2 regions of the Rossellomorea sp. DA94 genome follow, and region 2 is predicted to be linked to the other one. Evidence: a T-box and tRNA genes for the amino acid it is inferred to sense, from the RefSeq annotation. Region 2 holds a T-box; the other holds one or more tRNA genes.
The links. A T-box is a leader RNA that pairs with one kind of tRNA and senses whether it is charged. The one in region 2 lies ahead of trpS (tryptophan--tRNA ligase), so its partner is inferred to be a tRNA-Trp.
Positions count from the first base shown of each region.

Region 1: it has a tRNA-Trp gene. The T-box ahead of trpS (tryptophan--tRNA ligase) is inferred to sense a tRNA for this amino acid. The anticodon was not compared.

Region 1 is NZ_CP122397.1:1,332,164-1,344,357, reverse strand. It holds gene P8596_RS07135 (ABC transporter substrate-binding protein) at 1-354, opposite strand, end outside; gene P8596_RS07130 (carbohydrate ABC transporter permease) at 437-1,264, opposite strand; gene P8596_RS07125 (carbohydrate ABC transporter permease) at 1,264-2,160, opposite strand; tRNA gene P8596_RS07120 (tRNA-Gly) at 2,468-2,541, opposite strand; tRNA gene P8596_RS07115 (tRNA-Leu) at 2,546-2,629, opposite strand; tRNA gene P8596_RS07110 (tRNA-Cys) at 2,638-2,711, opposite strand; tRNA gene P8596_RS07105 (tRNA-Gly) at 2,719-2,793, opposite strand; tRNA gene P8596_RS07100 (tRNA-Gln) at 2,798-2,869, opposite strand; tRNA gene P8596_RS07095 (tRNA-His) at 2,909-2,984, opposite strand; tRNA gene P8596_RS07090 (tRNA-Trp) at 2,996-3,069, opposite strand; tRNA gene P8596_RS07085 (tRNA-Tyr) at 3,078-3,161, opposite strand; tRNA gene P8596_RS07080 (tRNA-Thr) at 3,178-3,253, opposite strand; tRNA gene P8596_RS07075 (tRNA-Phe) at 3,268-3,343, opposite strand; tRNA gene P8596_RS07070 (tRNA-Asp) at 3,507-3,583, opposite strand; tRNA gene P8596_RS07065 (tRNA-Met) at 3,594-3,667, opposite strand; tRNA gene P8596_RS07060 (tRNA-Val) at 3,690-3,765, opposite strand; tRNA gene P8596_RS07055 (tRNA-Glu) at 3,797-3,871, opposite strand; tRNA gene P8596_RS07050 (tRNA-Ser) at 3,887-3,978, opposite strand; tRNA gene P8596_RS07045 (tRNA-Asn) at 3,985-4,059, opposite strand; rRNA gene rrf (5S ribosomal RNA) at 4,067-4,183, opposite strand; rRNA gene P8596_RS07035 (23S ribosomal RNA) at 4,482-7,417, opposite strand; rRNA gene P8596_RS07030 (16S ribosomal RNA) at 7,614-9,165, opposite strand; gene P8596_RS07025 (nucleotidyltransferase-like protein) at 9,426-10,292, opposite strand; gene P8596_RS07020 (YgzB family protein) at 10,447-10,797, shown strand; gene perR (peroxide-responsive transcriptional repressor PerR) at 10,884-11,324, opposite strand; gene P8596_RS07010 (cob(I)yrinic acid a,c-diamide adenosyltransferase) at 11,417-11,965, opposite strand; gene P8596_RS07005 (D-2-hydroxyacid dehydrogenase) at 11,967-12,194, opposite strand, start outside.
Region 2 is NZ_CP122397.1:1,597,827-1,610,020, forward strand. It holds gene P8596_RS08390 (DUF2268 domain-containing putative Zn-dependent protease) at 1-717, shown strand, start outside; gene P8596_RS08395 (YuzI family membrane protein) at 854-1,063, shown strand; gene P8596_RS08400 (YjbA family protein) at 1,159-1,908, shown strand; gene trpS (tryptophan--tRNA ligase) at 2,011-3,009, opposite strand; T-box leader at 3,061-3,293, opposite strand; gene P8596_RS08410 (DUF3899 domain-containing protein) at 3,337-3,720, opposite strand; gene P8596_RS08415 (peptide ABC transporter substrate-binding protein) at 4,231-5,883, shown strand; gene opp3b (oligopeptide ABC transporter permease) at 6,056-6,985, shown strand; gene opp3C (oligopeptide ABC transporter permease) at 6,985-8,019, shown strand; gene P8596_RS08430 (ABC transporter ATP-binding protein) at 8,038-9,108, shown strand; gene P8596_RS08435 (ABC transporter ATP-binding protein) at 9,108-10,043, shown strand; gene P8596_RS08440 (putative glycoside hydrolase) at 10,261-11,457, shown strand; gene P8596_RS08445 (GNAT family N-acetyltransferase) at 11,751-12,194, shown strand, end outside.

The DNA.
Region 1 (12,194 bases), 270 kb from region 2:
AAGATCCGCAAGCTTCTCTTTCCAAAGCTCTAACTCTTTGAATCCACCATTGTTGAAAATATCCGGCTCTTCACCTGATGCAAATTTCGCTTTAAGGGCAGCACCGTAATCGGCACCTCCACCAACGGTTTCAAGCTTGATTTTAATGTTCGGATGCTCCGCTTCGAATTCTTTGATCATTTCTTGAAGCTGATCGGCAATTTCAACCTTGAACTGGAAGAAATTCAATGTTACGACATCATCACCTGAACCTGAATCCCCGCCTGAACTGCTTGTTTTGTCTTTAGAAGAACAACCTGCAATGATTCCAAATACTAAAACCAAAGACATACATAGTAATAAAATACGCTTCATAAATGGAATGACCTCCCTGATATAAAATATTTTATATAAATTTCTGTATCAATGATAGACCATCTCGACAGAAACTTTATATCTACTTGATCGAACCTGACGCAATTCCTTTGATGATATGCTTCTGCAAAAACAGGAAGAAGATGATGATCGGTGTGATCCCAAGTACCAAAGCTGCAAGTCCCATATCCCACTGCTTCGTATACTGTGCAAAGAAGGAGCTTGCTGCAAGCGGGATCGTACGCAGTTCCGCATCCTGTAACACAAGGAGTGGAAGCAGGTAATCATTCCAGATCCACAATGTGTTCAAAATAATCACAGTAACCGTTATCGGCTTAAGTAATGGGAAGACGATTCTCCAAAACACGCCAAACTGACTGCAGCCGTCTATCATCGCTGATTCCTCGATTTCAATCGGGACGGTTTTCACAAATCCGTGATATAAGAACAGGGAAAGTGGCACTCCGAACCCAAAGTACATGAGAATGAGACCGGGAATGCTATTTGTCAGTCCCAGTGTACCCCCGACCTTCATCAAGGGAATCATCACCGTCTGGAACGGGATCACCATGGCTGAAACAAAGATCACGAATAAGATCTTGCTGAACTTCCCTGGCGTACGGACCATTTTCCACGCCGCCATTGAGCTGATGATCACTAGGCCAATATTACTGAAAACGGTGATGATCAATGAGTTCCAGAAAGCCCGGGGGAAATTAATGACTTCCCACACTTTTGCGTAGTTCGAAAACATAAATTCCTCCGGCCATGCTGCCGCATCAATCAAAATCGCAGCAAATGGTTTCACCGAGTTGACTAGTACGAAGTAGAAAGGGATAAGGAAAATGAGCCCGATCACAATCCCGATGATCTCTAATACAAATGTTCTTTTCGTATAGCGATTGCCCATTACGCCTCAACCTCCTTCTTCTTCGTCACCATTACCTGGACCGTCGTAAACACGGCCACTACCACAAAGAACAGAATCGACTTCGCCGTCCCAAGTCCATAACGGTTATTCTGGAAAGCTTCCTGATAGATATTGATCGCTACAGATTGCGTGGAGTTAAATGGCCCACCGCCTGTCAGCGAGATGTTAAGATCAAATATTTTAAATGCCATCGAAATCGTCAGGAAGAAACAAATCGTGAATGCAGGTAATATTAAAGGAATAATGATTTTTGTGAGGAGGGTCCAATTTGATGCCCCATCCATTTTCGCTGCTTCAAGAAGTGAATTGTCCACCCCTTGCAATGCCGCTACATAAATGACCATCATATACCCCGATATCTGCCAGGCAAATACGATGACAATCCCCCAGAAAGCCGTCTTCTCATCACCAAGCCACGGCATCTTAAAGAATCCGATATCCGTCATATTCCCAAGTGATGCAAATCCTTTAACAAAGATGAACTGCCAGATGAACCCTAGTAACAATCCCCCGATGACGTTGGGGATAAAGAATACCGTCCTCAGGATATTGCGCGTCTTCAACGCGGCATTCAACAACAGGGCAAATCCGAATCCTATCAAGTTACTGATGATCACTGCCGCAAACATAAACTTCGTAGTGAACATGAATGAATTAAAAAACGTCTTATCATCCGTGAAGATCTTTTTGTAGTTATCGAATCCAACCCACTCGACAACCGAGCTGACACCATTCCATGAGGTGAAGGAATAATACACACCCATCAAGAATGGAAGAATCTGAATCACTAAGAAAAATAAAAGTGCCGGTCCAACAAAGGCAGCGTACGTCAGCAAGCTCTTATACTTGAACTTCTTCTTTGTCACTGCCTTCATTTGTACATCTGGGCTTACTGGTCCAGTCTGAATCTTTGGTTCCACCCGTATCACCACCCTATCTGTGTAATCGCTTTCTTTTATTATAATGGTAGCGCTTTCTTAATAAGGGGAACTCAATTGACGAAGAAGGTGCACTATTTTGACTAGATGGGTTTTGTTTTGGTGGGTGATGGGTAAAAGAAAAGGTTGTGAGTTTTGTGTGAAAAGTTAGTTTTGCAAATCATTAAGTGGTGTTGAAATAATGCTGAGATTTGAACAAATAAAAAAGACTTCCTCATAAAGAGAAAGTCTGTCGTATGTAAGTTGGAGCGGGTGAAGGGAATCGAACCCTCATCATCAGCTTGGAAGGCTGAGGTTTTACCACTAAACTACACCCGCGATGTGGTACCGGTGGCCGGGATCGAACCGGCACTCCAGAGGAACACGATTTTGAGTCGTGCGCGTCTGCCAATTCCGCCACACCGGCATTACATTTGGAGGCGGCAACCGGATTTGAACCGGTGATCAGGGTTTTGCAGACCCATGCCTTACCACTTGGCTATGCCGCCTTAATATTGGAGCGGAAGACGGGATTCGAACCCGCGACCCCCACCTTGGCAAGGTGGTGTTCTACCACTGAACTACTTCCGCACTACTGGGCTAGCTGGATTCGAACCAACGCATGTCGCAGTCAAAGTGCGATGCCTTACCGCTTGGCTATAGCCCACTGATAGTATATGTCACGGAAATAAAAATGTGACTTTTATGGGGCGACTGATGGGAATCGAACCCACGAATGCCTGAACCACAATCAGGTGCGTTAACCACTTCGCCACAATCGCCATGTTAAAATTGGCAGGGGTAGTAGGAATCGAACCCACACCAAAGGTTTTGGAGACCTTCGTTCTACCGTTAAACTATACCCCTAAAATAAATGGTGGAGGGGGGCAGATTCGAACTGCCGAACCCGAAGGAGCGGATTTACAGTCCGCCGCGTTTAGCCACTTCGCTACCCCTCCAGCTAAATCACTTGACTGGTGCCGGCAAGAGGACTTGAACCCCCAACCTACTGATTACAAGTCAGTTGCTCTACCAGTTGAGCTACACCGGCATCAAGTAAATAAATGGTGGCTCAGGACGGAATCGAACCGCCGACACATGGATTTTCAGTCCATTGCTCTACCAACTGAGCTACTGAGCCAAATAGTTTCCGGCTTCCGCTAAGCTTCGAATCTCTTCGTCAGCTCACTCAGTCACATCCTCACGTATGTTAAATACGCTACGGTGTTCCTTCGATCGCTTCCTCGACCTTCTCGCTTATCGAAACCCTTTTCCTTTTCAAGAAACAATACTCTAAGTAAAAATGGCGGTCCGGACGGGACTCGAACCCGCGACCTCCTGCGTGACAGGCAGGCATTCTAACCAACTGAACTACCGGACCAAAAATGGTATTGCGGGGACAGGATTTGAACCTGCGACCTTCGGGTTATGAGCCCGACGAGCTACCGAACTGCTCCACCCCGCGACGATATGAACAAAAAAATAAATGGTGGAGGATGACGGGATCGAACCGCCGACCCTCTGCTTGTAAGGCAGATGCTCTCCCAGCTGAGCTAATCCTCCACTATGTAAATGAATTCTTTTTGAAAGAAAATGGTGACCCATACGGGATTCGAACCCGTGTTACCGCCGTGAAAGGGCGGTGTCTTAACCGCTTGACCAATGGGCCTTATTGAAAATATAATGGCGGAGAGCAAGGGATTTGAACCCTTGAGACAGCGTTAACCGTCTACACGATTTCCAATCGTGCTCCTTCGGCCACTCGGACAGCTCTCCATATATTGGCTCCGCAGGCAAGATTCGAACTTGCGACCGATCGGTTAACAGCCGATAGCTCTACCACTGAGCTACTGCGGAACGATATGCCTGGCGACGTCCTACTCTCACAGGGGGAGATCCCCCAACTACCATCGGCGCTGAAGAGCTTAACTTCCGTGTTCGGCATGGGAACGGGTGTGACCTCTTCGCCATTGTCACCAGACTATGTATTGTCTCTTTTTTAAGGACAAGTACTATTATATCGTGTAGATAATTTTTTTCAAGGATTTTTTTATATTTTCATATAAATTTTATTCCTTCAAAACTAGATAAAGGATTGATGTCAAGAAAGCCGAATATCGACCAATGTTGCATCTACTATTGAAAGTAGAATGCAGTCCAGCTCCGGCGGCTAGAGACTCGAGGTCATTTCAGTTCAATCAGCTGAGGGTAAAGAGCACCCTCTTCTGATTGCCCAGAAATGCTTGTCGTCTCTGTTCAAGCCGCCTCCGCTTTATAGTGTGGTTAAGTCCTCGATCGATTAGTATCAGTCAACTCCACATGTCGCCAAGCTTCCATCTCTGACCTATCTACCTAGTCATCTTCTAGGGATCTTACTCACTTACGTGATGGGAAATCTCATCTCGAGGGGGGCTTCATGCTTAGATGCTTTCAGCACTTATCCCTTCCGCACATAGCTACCCAGCGATGCCTTTGGCAAGACAACTGGTACACCAGCGGTGCGTCCATCCCGGTCCTCTCGTACTAAGGACAGCTCCTCTCAAATTTCCTGCGCCCACGACGGATAGGGACCGAACTGTCTCACGACGTTCTGAACCCAGCTCGCGTACCGCTTTAATGGGCGAACAGCCCAACCCTTGGGACCGACTACAGCCCCAGGATGCGATGAGCCGACATCGAGGTGCCAAACCTCCCCGTCGATGTGGACTCTTGGGGGAGATAAGCCTGTTATCCCCGGGGTAGCTTTTATCCGTTGAGCGATGGCCCTTCCATGCGGAACCACCGGATCACTAAGCCCGACTTTCGTCCCTGCTCGACTTGTAGGTCTCGCAGTCAAGCTCCCTTGTGCCTTTACACTCTGCGAATGATTTCCAACCATTCTGAGGGAACCTTTGGGCGCCTCCGTTACTCTTTAGGAGGCGACCGCCCCAGTCAAACTGCCCACCTGACACTGTCTCCCACCCCGATAAGGGGCGCGGGTTAGAATTTCAATACAGCCAGGGTAGTATCCCACCGATGCCTCCACCGAAGCTGGCGCTCCGGTTTCCAAGGCTCCTACCTATCCTGTACAAGCTGTACCAAAATTCAATATCAGGCTACAGTAAAGCTCCACGGGGTCTTTCCGTCCTGTCGCGGGTAACCTGCATCTTCACAGGTACTATAATTTCACCGAGTCTCTCGTTGAGACAGTGCCCAGATCGTTACGCCTTTCGTGCGGGTCGGAACTTACCCGACAAGGAATTTCGCTACCTTAGGACCGTTATAGTTACGGCCGCCGTTTACTGGGGCTTCGATTCGCACCTTCGCTTGCGCTAAGCACTCCTCTTAACCTTCCAGCACCGGGCAGGCGTCAGCCCCTATACTTCGCCTTACGGCTTCGCAGAGACCTGTGTTTTTGCTAAACAGTCGCCTGGGCCTATTCACTGCGGCTCTCTCGGGCTTGCACCCTACCAGAGCACCCCTTCTCCCGAAGTTACGGGGTCATTTTGCCGAGTTCCTTAACGAGAGTTCTCTCGCTCACCTTAGGATTCTCTCCTCGCCTACCTGTGTCGGTTTGCGGTACGGGCACCTTTTTCCTCGCTAGAGGCTTTTCTTGGCAGTGTGGAATCAGGAACTTCGCTACTATAATTCGCTCGCTATCACAGCTCAGCCTTCACGATGATGGGATTTGCCTCATCATCAGCCTAACTGCTTAGACGCACATATCCAGCAGTGCGCTTACCCTATCCTCCTGCGTCCCCCCATTGCTCAAACGGAAAAGAGGTGGTACAGGAATATCAACCTGTTGTCCATCGTCTACGCCTATCGGCCTCGACTTAGGTCCCGACTAACCCTGAGCGGACGAGCCTTCCTCAGGAAACCTTAGGCATTCGGTGGATGGGATTCTCACCCATCTTTCGCTACTCATACCGGCATTCTCACTTCTAAGCACTCCACCAGTCCTTACGGTCTAGCTTCGCAGTCCTTAGAACGCTCTCCTACCACTGACACCTAGAGGTGTCAATCCACAGCTTCGGTGATACGTTTAGCCCCGGTACATTTTCGGCGCAGAGTCACTCGACCAGTGAGCTATTACGCACTCTTTAAATGGTGGCTGCTTCTAAGCCAACATCCTGGTTGTCTAAGCAACTCCACATCCTTTTCCACTTAACGTATACTTTGGGACCTTAGCTGGTGGTCTGGGCTGTTTCCCTTTCGACTACGGATCTTATCACTCGCAGTCTGACTCCCATGGATAAGTCTTTGGCATTCGGAGTTTGTCTGAATTCGGTAACCCGATGAGGGCCCCTAGTCCAAACAGTGCTCTACCTCCAAGACTCTTACACATGAGGCTAGCCCTAAAGCTATTTCGGAGAGAACCAGCTATCTCCAAGTTCGATTGGAATTTCTCCGCTACCCACACCTCATCCCCGCACTTTTCAACGTGCGTGGGTTCGGACCTCCATTCAGTGTTACCTGAACTTCATCCTGGACATGGGTAGATCACCTGGTTTCGGGTCTACGACCACATACTCAAATCGCCCTATTCAGACTCGCTTTCGCTGCGGCTCCGTCTTATCAACTTAACCTTGCATGGGATCGTAACTCGCCGGTTCATTCTACAAAAGGCACGCCATCACCCGTTAACGGGCTCTGACTACTTGTAGGCACACGGTTTCAGGTTCTATTTCACTCCCCTTCCGGGGTGCTTTTCACCTTTCCCTCACGGTACTGGTTCACTATCGGTCACTAGGGAGTATTTAGCCTTGGGAGATGGTCCTCCCAGCTTCCGACGGGATTTCACGTGTCCCGCCGTACTCAGGATCCACTCAAGAGGGAATGAAGTTTCAACTACAGGGTTGTTACCTTCTTTGACGAGCCTTTCCAGACTTCTTCGTCTACTTCATTCCTTTGTAACTCCGTATAGAGTGTCCTACAACCCCAAGAGGCAAGCCTCTTGGTTTGGGCTATATCCCGTTTCGCTCGCCGCTACTCAGGGAATCGCAATTGCTTTCTCTTCCTCCAGGTACTTAGATGTTTCAGTTCCCTGGGTCTGCCTTCCATACTCTATGTATTCAAGTAAGGATATTGTTCCATTACGAACAATGGGTTCCCCCATTCGGAAATCTCTGGATCAAAGCTCACTTACAGCTCCCCAAAGCATATCGGTGTTAGTCCCGTCCTTCGTCGGCTCCTAGTGCCAAGGCATCCACCGTGCGCCCTTCATAACTTAACCGAATTGGTTGTTACATCAGGTTTAAAACCTAAAATGGCGATACTCGGTAATTTCTTGACTATCAATTTATCTTTATCTAGTTTTCAAAGAACAAACACAACTTTTATCTCGTAAGAGATAAAAAATGTTTTGATGGTTGAACCATCAAAACTGAACAAAACTTCGACTGTCAAACGTTTTAGTAAATCTTCCTTAGAAAGGAGGTGATCCAGCCGCACCTTCCGATACGGCTACCTTGTTACGACTTCACCCCAATCATCTGTCCCACCTTAGGCGGCTGGCTCCAAAAGGTTACCTCACCGACTTCGGGTGTTACAAACTCTCGTGGTGTGACGGGCGGTGTGTACAAGGCCCGGGAACGTATTCACCGCGGCATGCTGATCCGCGATTACTAGCGATTCCAGCTTCATGTAGGCGAGTTGCAGCCTACAATCCGAACTGAGAACGGTTTTATGGGATTGGCTAAACCTCGCGGTCTCGCTGCCCTTTGTACCGTCCATTGTAGCACGTGTGTAGCCCAGGTCATAAGGGGCATGATGATTTGACGTCATCCCCACCTTCCTCCGGTTTGTCACCGGCAGTCATCTTAGAGTGCCCAACTGAATGCTGGCAACTAAGATCAAGGGTTGCGCTCGTTGCGGGACTTAACCCAACATCTCACGACACGAGCTGACGACAACCATGCACCACCTGTCACTCTGTCCCCCGAAGGGGAAAGCCCTATCTCTAGGGTTGTCAGAGGATGTCAAGACCTGGTAAGGTTCTTCGCGTTGCTTCGAATTAAACCACATGCTCCACCGCTTGTGCGGGCCCCCGTCAATTCCTTTGAGTTTCAGTCTTGCGACCGTACTCCCCAGGCGGAGTGCTTAATGCGTTAGCTGCAGCACTAAGGGGCGGAAACCCCCTAACACTTAGCACTCATCGTTTACGGCGTGGACTACCAGGGTATCTAATCCTGTTTGCTCCCCACGCTTTCGCGCCTCAGTGTCAGTTACAGACCAGAAAGTCGCCTTCGCCACTGGTGTTCCTCCAAATATCTACGCATTTCACCGCTACACTTGGAATTCCACTTTCCTCTTCTGCACTCAAGTTCCCCAGTTTCCAATGACCCTCCACGGTTGAGCCGTGGGCTTTCACATCAGACTTAAGGAACCACCTGCGCGCGCTTTACGCCCAATAATTCCGGACAACGCTTGCCACCTACGTATTACCGCGGCTGCTGGCACGTAGTTAGCCGTGGCTTTCTGGTTAGGTACCGTCAAGGTGCCGCCCTATTCGAACGGCACTTGTTCTTCCCTAACAACAGAGCTTTACGATCCGAAAACCTTCATCACTCACGCGGCGTTGCTCCGTCAGACTTTCGTCCATTGCGGAAGATTCCCTACTGCTGCCTCCCGTAGGAGTCTGGGCCGTGTCTCAGTCCCAGTGTGGCCGATCACCCTCTCAGGTCGGCTACGCATCGTTGCCTTGGTGAGCCGTTACCTCACCAACTAGCTAATGCGCCGCGGGTCCATCTGTAAGTGGTAGCTAAAAGCCACCTTTCAACATTTCCTCATGCGAGGAAATGAGTTATCCGGTATTAGCCCCGGTTTCCCGGAGTTATCCCAGTCTTACAGGCAGGTTACCCACGTGTTACTCACCCGTCCGCCGCTGATATCAGGGAGCAAGCTCCCATCAATCCGCTCGACTTGCATGTATTAGGCACGCCGCCAGCGTTCGTCCTGAGCCAGGATCAAACTCTCCGATAATAGTTTGAATAGCTCTTTAAAAATAAATCTAGAATTAACGTTGACGTATTGTCTTGTTTTGTTCAGTTTTCAAGGTTCAATGTGTAAGCGCTTCGTTTAAGCGACTTTTTAATCTTATCAAGTTGCCACCGTGTTGTCAACAACTTTTTTCGTTTTTTTAAGTCGCCACTGACCGCTCGTTGCCGTCGTTCAGCAGCGACATTTACTAATATACCAAGGTAGCAGATTGAAGTCAACGAAAAATTAATATTTTACTATAATTATTTCGCTGCACGATAATAGCGATGATAAATACCTTGTCCTTTCGTCTCTACATCGACGATTTCAACAAATCCTTTATCCGTTAAATACTCGATCAGCATGCTTAAATCTACGGAATAGTGTCTTGCTTCTGAATGATTAAGAAGATCCTGGAATGTCCAGTGTTCCTTTTGGCCAAGGATGTCCAACAGATGTTCAGTCGAAACCTTCGTTCTTGAGTGGATGAGGAACTCACTTGCCAGGAACAGGAGCTCCAGCCGTTTATCGATTTCTTCATCACTGGTAACGAGCTCTTCATACAGTTTATAAATCTCAGGTTCTATTTGCTTGACCTGGTTCCATACGGTTACCTCAGGGTGGAACCCGTTTTCAATAACCGCCAGTCGCGCTAAATGATGCAAAGAGTGGACGATGTGATTGTATGCATCCAAATAATGTTTGCTTTCAAAGAATTCTTTACCGTCCATATACCGGCGGATCAATTTGGCAAATTCCATGCCCATTTTGATCTTTCTGCCATAGAAAGGAAAGTCTCGCAACTCGGTTTTAAGATTCTGGATAAACTCGTTGCGGTCAAACAGGACTTTCCCATTGAATAGCCAATCGATCACTTTCCGGTTTGATCCGAGTAAGATCCACTCATTCAGCTTGGCTTCTGTCACGATATGTAATGCTGCCTTTTGTTCTTTATAAGAATAATGCTTGATGAACACAGGCTCTTCCGCTTCCTTCACAATCAGGAACAGGACGATATCAAAGGTATCGGTCAAGGGACTTGATTTCTTGCTTTGTTCTATTAGAAGCGCTCCTAAAGTATTGGGGTGACTTGTACGCTCTTGGTATAACGGTCGTAAAATGTCTTCCATTTCATACTCCTCCACATCACTCATTGGTTGGTTACTATTTCGACATTCAAAGGGGATTTCCTTCTCTGAATATAGTCATTTTTCGACAAAATGGTTTCGCATCCCTCTACTACCAACAAATATGGTATAGTATTTTTTTAGGAGGGACAAACAAATGGCTAAGAAATATTCAAGTAAGATCAATAAAATCCGTACGTTTGCCTTAAGTTTAGTTTTCATCGGATTTATCATTATGTACGTCGGTATATATTTTAGAGAACATCCGTGGGTTATGACAACATTCATGCTACTGGGTTTTCTGGGAATCATCGGAAGTACGGTTGTCTACTTCTGGATCGGGATGCTGTCGACGAAGGCCGTACAGGTGACATGCCCCAATTGCGGTAAGGTCACCAAGGTCCTTGGGCGTGTAGATATGTGCATGTATTGTAACGAGCCCCTGACTCTTGACCCGAACCTTGAAGGGGAAGAATTCGATGAGGACTATAATAAAAGGAAAAGATAAAGCTGAATGAGAAAAGACCTTCAACGGAAGGTCTTTTTTGATGCCCAATATAAAAGAAGAATGGTTCTAATTAGAACCATTCTTCTCTAATGTGTCTCCTTAACAGAACAGTCAGAGCACGTGCCGTAAATTTCCATACGATGGTTGTTCACCTTGAATCCCGTGACATGGGAAGCCAGTTGTTCCACTTCATCAAGTCCAGGGTAATGAAAGTCTACGATTTTACCGCAGCCATCGCAAATGACATGATAATGATCGGTCGTCACAAAGTCAAAGCGACTGGATGCATCCCCGTATGTCAGTTCTTTCACTAAACCTACTTCACGGAATACACGCAAATTATTATAAACGGTCGCCACACTCATGTTAGGGAATTTCCCTTCGAGCGCTTTATATATGTCATCGGCAGTTGGATGGGCCATTGAATCAATGAGATACTCTAATATCGCATGACGTTGAGGAGTGATACGGACTCCCGTTTCCTTCAATGTCGAAATCGCTTCTTTCAATTGTCCTTCTTCAGACATCGTCATGCACCTCTTTTCATAAGAATTATTATTTTATAATCTTTATAAATAGTGTACTAATCAACGGTCCATTTTGTCAATCTTTCACCCTGCTACTCGTGGAGGTTTTTCTCCTGCTCACCAAGCTGCTGGTTGATGTATCTGCCTGCTACGAAGAGGTAGTCAGAAAGCCGGTTCAGATACGAAAGGACTAATGGATTGATGTCTTCATCAATTCCTACAGCTTCTCTTTCAGCTCTCCTGACAATCGTTCTTGCTGTATGCAGGGCGGCACCGGCCGGTTGACCACCGGGAAGGATGAAGTTTCGTAGAGGTGTGAGAGATCCGTCCATCCTATCGATTTGATCTTCCAATTCCTTGATATGTGTTTCATCAAGCTTCCATTTCACTTCTTTTCCAGCGGGAGTAGCAAGTTCTGCCCCGACATGGAAAAGGATCGTTTGCACCTTGTGAAGAAACTCTTCGAACTCTTCTTTACCATCAAAGTATTCAGCCTTGATATAACTTAGACCAAGACCTATCATGGAGTTCGCTTCATCGCAGGTTCCGTAGGCCTCCACACGTTGATCCTTTTTCGATACGCGGGTTCCATATACCAGGGAAGTCGTCCCTTTGTCTCCAGATTTCGTATAAATTTTCATATTAATAACCCCTCTCTGCATCAATCACGTTAATAAAGTTATCCCTCTTATTACTATATGTAGATAAATTCTTTTTAAAGATTTCAAGTGCCCTTGGCATGTACTTTTTTGTAATGCTTGAAAGGTGAGGTGTCACCGTGATGCCTTCCGTTTTCCAAAAAGGATGATGTTCAGCTAACGGCTCTTGATCAAATACATCCAGATACATATGTTGAATCAACTTCTTTTC
Region 2 (12,194 bases):
AATCCCTTGGATCTTCTCAAGAAAACGAAAAATGGCAAAGACGATCAGCAATCCTTTTATCAATACCTCACAAAGCACGGAATGTACCGTTCTGGGCGTCTCGCCGGAGATATTTACGAAAAAATGAAAGAAAAGAAACTTTGGGAACGATTTGCTCTCTTTGAAAAAAAATATAAGCGGAAGTGGAATGGACCGAGCGTTCCGATCTATCTATTCCCCGTACAGGAAAAAAAGGGGATGTTCCAGTCATCCATGAAAAAATCAGGGGTATGCTTCAAAGATGAAATCTTCTTTTTTGTTACGGACCAGGAAGACCCAAAAGAGTATGAAGCGTTATTTGTCCATGAATATCATCACTGTGTCAGAATGAAGCGCTTAAGCAAAAAGGAGGATCACTACACGCTCCTTGACTCCATCATCTTTGAAGGGCTGGCAGAAACGGCTGTCAAAGAATACTGTGGAGAGAAATATGTGGCTCCCTGGACAAAAGCGTATGATGAACAAGAGTTGTCCCGCTACTATGAAAAATGGATAGAGCCCAATTTGGAAGTGAGGCGGGATAGTCCCCTGCATGATCAGCTGCTTCTTGGACAGAAATCCTTTCCGAAAATGCTCGGCTATTCATCGGGCTACCGATTGGTGCAACAGTTTTTAAAGAAACAGGATTCGTCAACCCTTTCCCTCATAGGAGAACCGTCAGCAGTATTTTTGCCATAGAAATCAAGGGAATTGCTGAATCTGATCTTCCTGAAATTAGAATGACCTGTGCCGTCATATCTTCCTGTTCTTTTCATAAAATATATTAAGCATGGACGGGCTCCAATATCTAAATGTAAGGATAGAGGCGGAAGGTATGGTGGTACAATTGTTCGGGCTCTTTATAGGATTTGGACTGGCTGTTTCAGGAGGAGTAAGTTTAATCATGTATTTAAACTTGCTTACGACCGGAATGACATTTGCAGACTATATAGTCTTCGTCTCCACACGTGTCGAATGTTATTTATTCCTTTTGGGAATCCTCGTCATCACCCTCTCGATCTATATACCCCGCAGAAAAATATAATCACTATCATAAAACCCCTTATGATAGGAATAAATTTACACGGATTAGCCTATACTGATTGACAAATAAGATTGAAGCAAAGCGAGGGGTCAATCATGTTATATCTTCATGATGTATGGGTAAATTGGTTCGAAGGCGAAGAAAATGGTTACAATGTCTGCCATTTTCATGAATGGAGAAAAGAGGACGTTATTGAATTACTGGATCAGGTTCCTCTGATTAAAGTAGACACGACACTGTTTCATTACATCGAGAATGATCTATCAGAGTTACCTCAACAACTGCTCCATCATGTTTATCAAAAAGCGTATCTGCGAAAAAATCACGAACGGATCCAGTTGGATTATTGTTTCATTGTGACGGATGGTACCGGGATACTGGCAGTGGACACAATCGGATACACCGTTCCAATCAGAAAAAGCAGGCTGATACCAAGACAGGAACAACTGGTGTATGAAATGGTCGAAAGTCATGAAACGGTACAGTATTCCATTGAGCCGGACGGTAAAAGGGAGGATGCGTATCATATTCTTTCCCCGAATCCTTATATGATGAGTGGGCTAACGCGGAAGGAAAGACAATTGAAGCAGCTGTTATTCATGGCCCTTGATCAACTTCACAGTTCAAACAACACGGCGGAAATCCGCTATTGGTACACCGAATGGGCACCAGAGCGCTACCGCACCATACAGGAAATGGATTTCGAAGACATATGGCAGATGCTATATGAAGAAACCCAGTACGGTTGGTCGGACAAGCACCTCACTCTCTGTGAAAATTTGATAAAGGGACAACCATTTTTCGAAAAACTATGGGAAGTGGAAAACCGTCCTAAGGTAAATTGATACTTCGCATGAAAACCTTGAGTCAGGAGTGGGCTTGAGGTTTTTTTGTATGCCGGCAGGAAAAAGGCCAGACACCGCGGAAGCAGTCTCTGGCCTTTCTGTTTATTTCCTCTTTCTCTCTTTTCTTCCCAGTCCCATGGCCTTTTCCATCTTCTTCAGCATTTTGTTTGCTGCAAAGTTTGCCTTTTCTGCACCGCGATCAAGGATATCATCCAATTCCTCTGAATCGATCAATTCATAGTAGCGGTCCTGTACCGGCTTGATGGCGTTTATGACCACCTGTGCCAAGTCGCTTTTGAAGTCCCCGTATCCTTTCCCTTCATATTTCTGTTCGAGTTCATCTATAGAAGTACCTTCAAGGATCGAATAGATCGAAAGGAGGTTAGACACACCGGGCTTGCTTTCTTTATCATATTTCACAATGCCATCTGAATCGGTTACGGCACTCTTGATTTTCTTCTCGATCTGTTTAGGATCGTCAAGGAGTGTAATGAACGCTTTCTGGTTCGAATCCGATTTACTCATCTTCTTCAACGGGTCCTGAAGGGACATCACCCGGGCACCGACTTTGGGGATTCTTACTTCGGGTACCGTGAAGATATCATTGTATTTATTGTTGAAGCGTTCTGCCAGGTTCCTGGTCAGTTCCAGATGCTGTTTCTGATCCTCCCCGACTGGAACAAGATCGGTTCCATATAAGAGGATGTCAGCCGCCATAAGCGGTGGGTACGTTAATAATCCTGCTGAAACGGCCTCTTTGCCATGAGATTTATCTTTGAATTGAGTCATTCTTTCAAGCTCCCCGATATAGGTCACACACTGCAGGATCCATCCTGCCTGTGCGTGTGCAGGGACTTCCGATTGAATGAATAATGTGGATTTCTCCGGATCGATGCCACAGGCGATATACAGGGCGGCAAGACTGCGGATGTTTTTACGCAGCTCCATTTTATCCTGAGCCACTGTGATCGCGTGCTGGTCAACCACACAGAAGTAACAATTATATTCTTCCTGAAGCTCGGTGAATTGCTTCATCGCTCCGATGTAATTACCGAGGGTGATCGTCCCACTCGGCTGAATGCCACTAAATATTGTCTTCATTTCATTTCCTCCTAGTTTTACACAAAATAAAAACCCACCCGTCCTATGAAAAATAGGGACGAATGGGATGATTTCCGCGGTGCCACCCTAAGTGCCTGTTAGAGCCACCTTAGTCCATGACGTGCATGGAACCTCTTTAACGTAAGGTCATCCCGTTATGTGCTACTCCGTTTCACACATAAAGCTCCGAAGTCCATTCCTTTTCGAATGAATACTTGTTCGCACCACCCACAAGCTCTCTTTGACTCACCCTGAAAAGTACTACTCTTCATCCATGCTTATACTTTCATTCATATGTAGATATTATATGAGAAAAAAAGGGTGAATTCAAGTGTACAGAAGGTAGGTCATGATAATCGAAAGGACGAATGCGAGTCCTCCGGTCAATAAAAAGGATTTCGTAATGGAGTAGGAACGTTGTACACCATATTCCTCGTGTGCTTCTTTCATCTCATCCAGGTCATCGAACTGGGATATATACTTTCCCTGTTTCGTGCTGTTGCGAAATCTTTTAAGAGCGTACACGATCCCGTTGAAAAATCCCTTTCCAAAAATATAAAGGAGGGCACCGATACTGATATAGGCAATCCCGATGACAAACAAACTGTCTATAATAGAAAGAAATAGATCTTTTTCCTGCAGTGAAGCCACTACCATGGCAATGATAAAAATAAGAAAGGTAAGTATGTTGAACAATATCATTCGTTTCATAATGCTCCTTAAGATGTTTTTAACCAAAGTATACATGAAGGAAGAAGAATAATTCAATCCTCATTCATATATATACAATTCTTTCGTAAGTGTATAACAGGAGACGACAGACATCCATACAGAGCGTACATACAAACGTTAGCTCATTCCAAAGGTTGAAAGTGAGAGAAATAAGTATTAATTCTATTATTTATATTTAGTCTGATGTTTTAATATTTATAATAGAAGGGGAGCGTCAGAAGCTGAAGAATCATCCAGATTGTATAATGGTTTTACACAGTAGAAATTTACGATTGTAACAATTGTAATGGGACAAACTCTCTAAAATGTTTAGAAAAAACGTTGATATAACAGGTTTTCAACAACAATATACCTACTAATCTGATAATTTAGCAAAAAAACTGTTAAATTCATATTGCAATAATTTCTCTATCATGTATAATAAGTAACAAATCTTCTGAAAATTAGAAGATAAATAAATATGAGATTTACGAGGAGGTCAATTTCAAGATGAAGAAAAAGTTTTCATTCTTGCTGGTTCTTCTTCTGGCTCTAAGTACTTTCTTGGCTGCTTGTGGCGGCGACAAGAAGACTGAAGGCAATGAAGAAGGATCAGGTGCAGGCGGTTCTGACGAAAAGAAGGAACAGGTACTTAACCTGCTGGAGGCGTCTGAGATCCCATCAATGGACTCTACTCTGGCAACTGACGCTGTTTCATTCAACGTAATGAACAACGTATTGGAAGGTCTTTACCGTTTAGGTGAAAATGACGAGGCAGTTCTTGGTATGGCTGCTGAAGAACCACAAGTCAGTGAAGATGGCAAAACTTACACGTTCAAGATTCGTGATGCGAAATGGTCAAACGGTGACCCCGTTACGGCTAACGACTTCGTTTACGCTTGGAAAAAAGCTTTAAATCCTGATACTGGTGCAGAGTATGCGTACATCATGTACGATATCAAAAACGCTGCTAAAGTAAATGCTGGTGACCTACCAGTTGATGAATTAGGTGTTAAAGCAACTGATGACAAAACATTAGAAGTTCAGCTTGAAACTCCGGTACCATATTTCAAAGCTTTACTTTCTTTCGCAACATTCTATCCTCAAAATCAAAAATTCGTGGAAGAGCAAGGCGACAAGTTCGGTCTTGAAGCTGACACGGTTGTGTATAACGGACCATTCACTCTTTCTGAGTGGAAGCATGAGCAAAGTTTCAAACTTTCTAAAAACGAAGATTACTGGGATGCAGAAACTGTGAAGTTGAAAGAAGTTAATTTCAACATCGTTAAAGATACTGCTACTGGTGTTAACCTTTATGAAACAAACAAAGCGGATATCGCTGGTCTATCAGCTGAATTCGTTGACAAGTACAAATCAGATGAAAACTTCAAAACAAGAGCTGCTACGTCTGTATACTTCTTACGTTTAAACCAAGGTAATGAAGTATTGAAAAATGTAAATGCTCGTAAAGCAATCGATGCTGCTTATGACAAGCAAGGTATGGTTGACGTACTTCTTAATAACGGATCCATCCCTGCGTACTACTTAGTACCAAAAGATTTCGTAACAGGTCCTGATGGAACTGAATACCGTGAAGCTGTTGGCGACTTTGGTGGATTCGACGCTAAGAAAGCTGCAGACTACTGGGCTAAGGCAAAAGAAGAGTTAGGTAAAGATTCTATTGAATTAGAACTATTAAACTATGACTCTGACAGCTCTAAGAAAATCGGTGAATTCCTAAAAGAACAACTTGAGCAAAACCTTGAAGGATTAACGGTTAAGATCAAAGCTCAACCATTCAAGCAAAAGCTTGAATTAGAAACTAAAGGTCAATATGACTTCTCTTTCGCTGGTTGGGGTCCTGACTATCCAGATCCGATGACTTTCGTTGACATGTTCGTGACAGACGGTGCTCATAACCAAATGGGTTACTCAAATCCTGAATATGACAAGAAAATTGAACAAGCTAAAGGTGAACTTCTTGACGATTTAGATGCACGCTGGCAGGCAATGGTTGATGCAGAAAAGATCCTCTTTGACGATCAAGCGATCAGCCCAATGTATCAAAAAGGGGTTTCTTATCTAGAACGTCCGTATGTTAAGAATGTTCTACGTCATTCATTTGGTGCAGATAATTCATACAAATGGGCTTCAATTGAGTAAGTATTAACTCAGTAGACACACCTTTAAAGGGAGAGCGTATGCATGAGCATATGCTCTCCTTTTCCAGTGAATGTCGATAATTATCAAAAAAGTAAAAATAGATTGAAAATTTGTCGAAAATAGCTATAATTAAAAATGTAGAAAAAATAAGATAAAAAAGGGGGGCTAAAGAATGGTCAGATATACAATTCAACGTATCGTCTATATGATCATCACTTTGCTTATCATTGCAACCGCCACTTTCTTTCTGATGAAGCTCCTGCCTGGATCTCCACTGCAAAACACAGAAAGGCTGTCTCCGGAACAACAACAAATCATCCTGGATAAATACGGTCTCAACGACCCGCTGCCAGAACAATATATCAACTATATGGTCGGGCTGGCTAAAGGAGATTTGGGGTTATCCTTCCAATATGATAATCGCCCGGTTACTCAAATTCTTGGCAGTCGTATTGGTCCTTCCTCACTTTTAGGATTTCAAGCCATGGTATTAGGAACGTTTATAGGACTGTTAGTAGGTATCGTTGCTGCAATTAAACACAATACTTGGTTAGACTATGGATCTACTTTCATGGCTGTATTGGGAATATCGATTCCGTCCTTTGTATTTGCAGCACTATTACAATATTATGTAGGGGTAAAACTTGAATGGCTTCCAGTAGCACTTTGGGGTGAGTATAAGCATACCATTCTACCTACACTAGCACTTACAGTCGGTGTGGTAGCCACTATTGCCCGTTTTATGAGAACAGAAATGTTAGAGATTTTAAACTCTGATTATATCTTACTAGCAACTGCCAAAGGTATTTCAAAGACGGGTACCATTGTGAAGCACGGAGTTAGAAATGCCATGATTCCAATTGTAACTATTCTTGGGCCTATGACAGTAGCAGTTATGACTGGATCACTGGTTGTAGAACGGATTTTTGCGGTTCCTGGATTAGGGGAACAATTCGTCTTATCAATCAACACGAATGATTATACGGTCATTATGGGAATTACCCTTTTCTTTAGTGCTTTATTCATTGGTGTCATTTTCTTGGTAGATATTTTATACGGAATCATTGATCCGCGTATTCGCTTAGCTGGAGGGAAGAAATAATGGGAGCAAAACAAAAGAAACAAGAGCAACTAGACCAACTTAGTCCAGACCTCTTCCAACCCCAACAGGCTAGTGGAGACGAGGCAGAAAAAATTTCACGTCCAAGCTTGAATTTCTGGCAGGACTCATGGATTCGTTTGCGCAAGAATAAAGGCGCACTTGTGGGAATCATTATCACTGTAATTATCGTATTCTTTGCCATATTCGGTCCTGGAATGAATGAATACAGTTTCAGTGATCAAAATATCCGTCATGCAAAGCTGCCTCCGAAAATTGAAGCGCTTTCAGGGATCAGCTGGCTTCCGTTTGACGGAAAAGATGCTGACGGCTTTGATGTGTATGAATCGAGACAAATCAAAGAGAATTATTGGTTCGGTACAGATGACCTCGGACGTGACTTATGGACACGTACATGGAACGGAACACGCGTCTCTCTATACATCGGGATACTTGCCGCAGTCATTGATTTCCTGATCGGGATTTCATACGGTGGGATTTCCGCTTACTATGGTGGAAGAGTCGATGATGTAATGCAGCGTATCGTTGAAATTTTGGTAGGGATACCAAATCTAATCGTAGTCATCCTTTTCATCCTGATATTTGAACCGGGTATTTTCTCCATTACAATGGCAATGGTCATAACCGGCTGGGTCGGAATGTCAAGGATTGTCCGTGGACAAGTTCTTCAATTAAAGAATCAGGAATTCGTCTTAGCATCCCGTACATTAGGGGCAAGCAGTAATCGTTTAATCTTTAAACATCTGCTACCGAACGTAATGGGACCAGTCATCATTACGACAATGTTCACGGTTCCTTCAGCAATATACGTAGAAGCATTCTTAAGCTTTATCGGATTAGGGATCGCTCCACCTAAAGCATCTCTGGGATCATTGGTTAATGAAGGATACAGATCTATTCAATCATATCCACATATGATGCTTGTACCATCAGCTGTCATTTCATTAGTCATTCTAAGCTTCAACTTAATGGCCGATGGACTGCGTGACGCACTAGATCCGAAAATGCGTAAGTAATGGAAGGGAGATAATACTATGTCGAAAATTTTAGAAGTGAAAGATCTACACGTCTCCTTCAGTACGCATGGAGGGGAAGTACAGGCAGTACGCGGTGTAGATTTCCATTTAGATAAAGGTGAAACATTAGCAATCGTAGGGGAGTCGGGTTCAGGTAAATCCGTAACGACGAAAGCCCTTATGAGATTGATTCCAAACCCGCCGGGATTCATCAAGGGCGGAGAGATCCACTTTGAAGGAAAAGATTTAGCGAAGCTTCCGGAAAAAGACATGCAAAAGATCCGCGGGAAAGATATCTCGATGATCTTCCAGGATCCAATGACGTCTCTGAATCCAACGATGACAATCGGGAAACAAATCATGGAACCATTGGTGAAGCACCAAAACATGAGCAAAAATGACGCGAAAAAACGCGCCATTGAATTATTGAAGCTGGTTGGTCTTCCGAGCCCTGAAACCCGCTTTAAGCAATACCCGCATCAGTTCTCGGGTGGACAGCGTCAGCGTGTCGTGATCGCCATCGCTCTTGCATGTAATCCTAAAATCCTTATTGCCGATGAACCTACAACGGCGTTGGACGTTACGATTCAGGCACAAATCCTTGAGCTGATGAAGGATCTTCAAAATAAAATTGAAACGTCCATCATTTTCATCACCCATGATCTTGGCGTAGTTGCGAATGTGGCAGATCGCGTAGCGGTCATGTACGGTGGTCAAATCGTAGAAACGGGAACCGTCGATGAAATATTCTACGATCCTCGTCACCCGTATACGTGGGGATTGATCGGTTCGATGCCGACAACCGACACAGAAGGTGAGCAGGAGCTTGTTGCGATTCCTGGTACTCCTCCGGATCTATTGAATCCACCAAAAGGAGATGCCTTCGCTCTCCGAAGTGAATATGCTTTGAAAGTGGATTTTGAACAGGAACCGCCATATTATCAGGTATCTGATACTCACATTGTGAAATCATGGTTGTTACATCCGAGTGCTCCACAGGTTGAGCCGCCGGAAGCAGTGAAAGTTAGGCAAAGACTGATGCCTTCAAATTATAGAGAGCCGGTACTTGTTGAGGGGGTTCGTTCATAATGACAGAAAAATTACTAGAAATTAAGAACTTAAAGCAATACTTCAACCCTGGAAAACCGAATATGGTTAAGGCAGTCGATGATATCAGCTTTGATATTTATAAAGGGGAAACTCTTGGACTGGTTGGAGAATCAGGTTGTGGTAAATCTACGACAGGCCGTACGATCATTCGTCTTTATGATGCGACGGACGGTCAGGTTCTCTTTAACGGTGAGGATGTTCATGGGAAGAAGTCACGCTCTCAATTAAAGAAATTCAACCGTAAAATGCAAATGATCTTCCAGGATCCTTATGCGAGTCTGAATCCCCGTATGAAGGTAGCCGATATCATTGCTGAAGGTATTGATATTCATGGTTTGGCTTCTTCCAAGGAAGAACGTTTGAAGAAGGTTCATGAGCTCCTGGAAACTGTGGGTCTGAACAAAGAGCATGCAGGCCGTTATCCACATGAATTCTCAGGTGGACAACGTCAGCGTATCGGGATTGCCCGTGCACTGGCAGTGGACCCTGATTTCATCATCGCCGATGAGCCGATTTCAGCCCTTGACGTTTCGATTCAGGCTCAGGTCGTCAACCTGATGCAGGAACTTCAGAAGGAAAAAGGGTTAACCTACTTATTCATCGCCCATGACCTTTCCATGGTGAAGTATATCAGTGACCGTATTGGTGTTATGTATTACGGAAAGCTTGTAGAATTGACGACAAGTGACGCCCTGTACAAAAATCCGCTTCACCCTTATACTCAATCGCTTCTATCTGCGATACCGTTACCGGATCCCGAGTATGAGCGTACCCGCAGAAGAAAAGAATATAATCCTTCTGTTCATAACTATACAGAGGATGATAATCTTGAAATGCGTGAAGTGGTCCCTGGACATTTCGTTTACTGCTCAGAGAAAGAATTTGCGCAATTTCAAGCATCGTATAAAAGCTAAGAGGATGATAAAAGCTCCCTTCGATGAGGGGAGCTTTTTCCGTTGATTACGTCTAAATCCTGATGTGATTCATACTATATATTGAAGAATATTCATTTCCTTGGAAATTTCGACAGACTAGGTGGATTAACCCTTTTCTTTCAAGTTATTTCCTTGTTAGAATAGTATAAGGAGTTACATAATTTACTAGATAGCATACTTAATAGAGGAGAGGTTCATTTTGAAATGGAGTAAGGTAGCGACATCTTTATGTGTAGCCACAATGTGCGTCTTGCCCTTCCAGTCAGCAAGTGCCGCTGAGGATGGTCCGGTGAAACATGAGAAGAGAACGTTTGCGATGAGCAAAAAGGAGATTACAAGCCCGGTACCACGATTTGTCTATGACTCAGGACTGAGCTTCGAGTATCCGGATGCGGTAAGAGGGGTATACGTTACAGCACATTCAGCTGGCGGAGCCCGTTTTGATACACTTACAAAATTAATGGATACGACAGATCTTAATGCCATGGTCATTGATATTAAAGATGACGTAGGGAATGTGACATATGAACCGGAAGCGTCTTCTCCGTATGCCACGGTGGGTCAGCCGTATATCAAAGATCCCAAAGCGATGTTAAAGACACTGGAAGAAAAGAACATCTATCCGATTGCACGTGTCGTTGTATTCAAGGATACGGTTCTTGCGAATCAGCGCCCTGACTTGTCATTTAAGGACGGTAATAAGGTTTGGTCAAATGGAGGAGGGGATTCCTTCGTCAACCCATTCCTCAAAGAAGTATGGGATTATAATGTAGGCATCGCCATTGAAGCAGCAAAAATGGGCTTTCAGGAAATCCAGTTCGATTACGTCCGATTCCCTGAAGGATTCGAGAAGCGTGATGATGAACTCATCTATAACGGAGGGGAATATGCCAATGAAGACAGTGATAATGTACAGAAACGAGTACATGCCGTCACTGATTTTGTGGAATATGCCCATAAGAAGCTGGAACCATATGGTGTGAAAGTATCCGTTGATATCTTCGGTTATACGGCAACGCTACCAGAGGCGCCTGGTATCGGTCAGAATTTCTCGAAGATATCTGAAAATGTGGATGTCATTTCATCCATGATCTATCCTAGTCATTGGACACCTTACTTCGGAATTGCCAAACCGGATCTACAGCCGTACGAACTGGTAACAGAATACTCGAAGGTGGAGAAAGCGAAAATAGCCGAACTGAAAAATAAGCCGGTCTCAAGACCGTGGCTTCAGGATTTCACCGCTTCCTGGCTTGGCAGCGGAAACTATAAACCTTATGGAAAAGCAGAAGTAGAGGCGCAGATCAAGGCGTTGAATGATCAAGGAATCAATGAATTCCTTCTGTGGGATGCAGGTAATTCCTATACGGAAGGCGTCGACTACACTCCTTAATAGAAGAGACTGACCTCTGGAACGTGCAGGTCAGTCTTTTTTTAAAAGGAGAAACCGGGACCGAAACATTGCTTCTCATTTGAAAAAGCGTTGAAATATTGTTATCATTAAAGTATTGGTAAGATTAACCGCTTTCAACCACATCTTCCTCTTCATGGGCAGTACAGCCTGTGATTCCGTACGATTATCCCACGGATAAGACTAACATCTAACATAAACCTATTTTTTCTGAGAATGATAATGGTATCCCGTTAGTCAATGTCACTCAAAAATTCAAATGAAGGAGTAGATCCATGCACTGGTATGAAAAATTAAATCAATATTTCCCTGTAGAGGAAATGAAATCAAAAGAACATCTTGAATCACTGTTAAAAGAAAGAAGCGACATCTATCACAAAGATGAAGGGCCGCACCATGTACTTATGTACGCCGAACTTGAAGACTTTATCTTCATCGATTATCTCTTCGTCTCAAAGGATGCACGTGGACAAGGCCTGGGCCATAAATTACTCGATAAGTTGAAAGAAAAGAAGAAAGCCATCATTTTGGAAGTCGAACCAGTGGACTATGATGACACTGACACTGAGAAGCGCTTGAAATTCTACAAACGTGAAGGATTCGAACACGCCGTCAGTATCGGGTATGCCCGCCGTTCACTTGCTACAAACGAAATAAATGAAATGGAAATCCTATACTGGGCCCCTCAACATGAATCCGAAGATCTTATCTTCAATTCC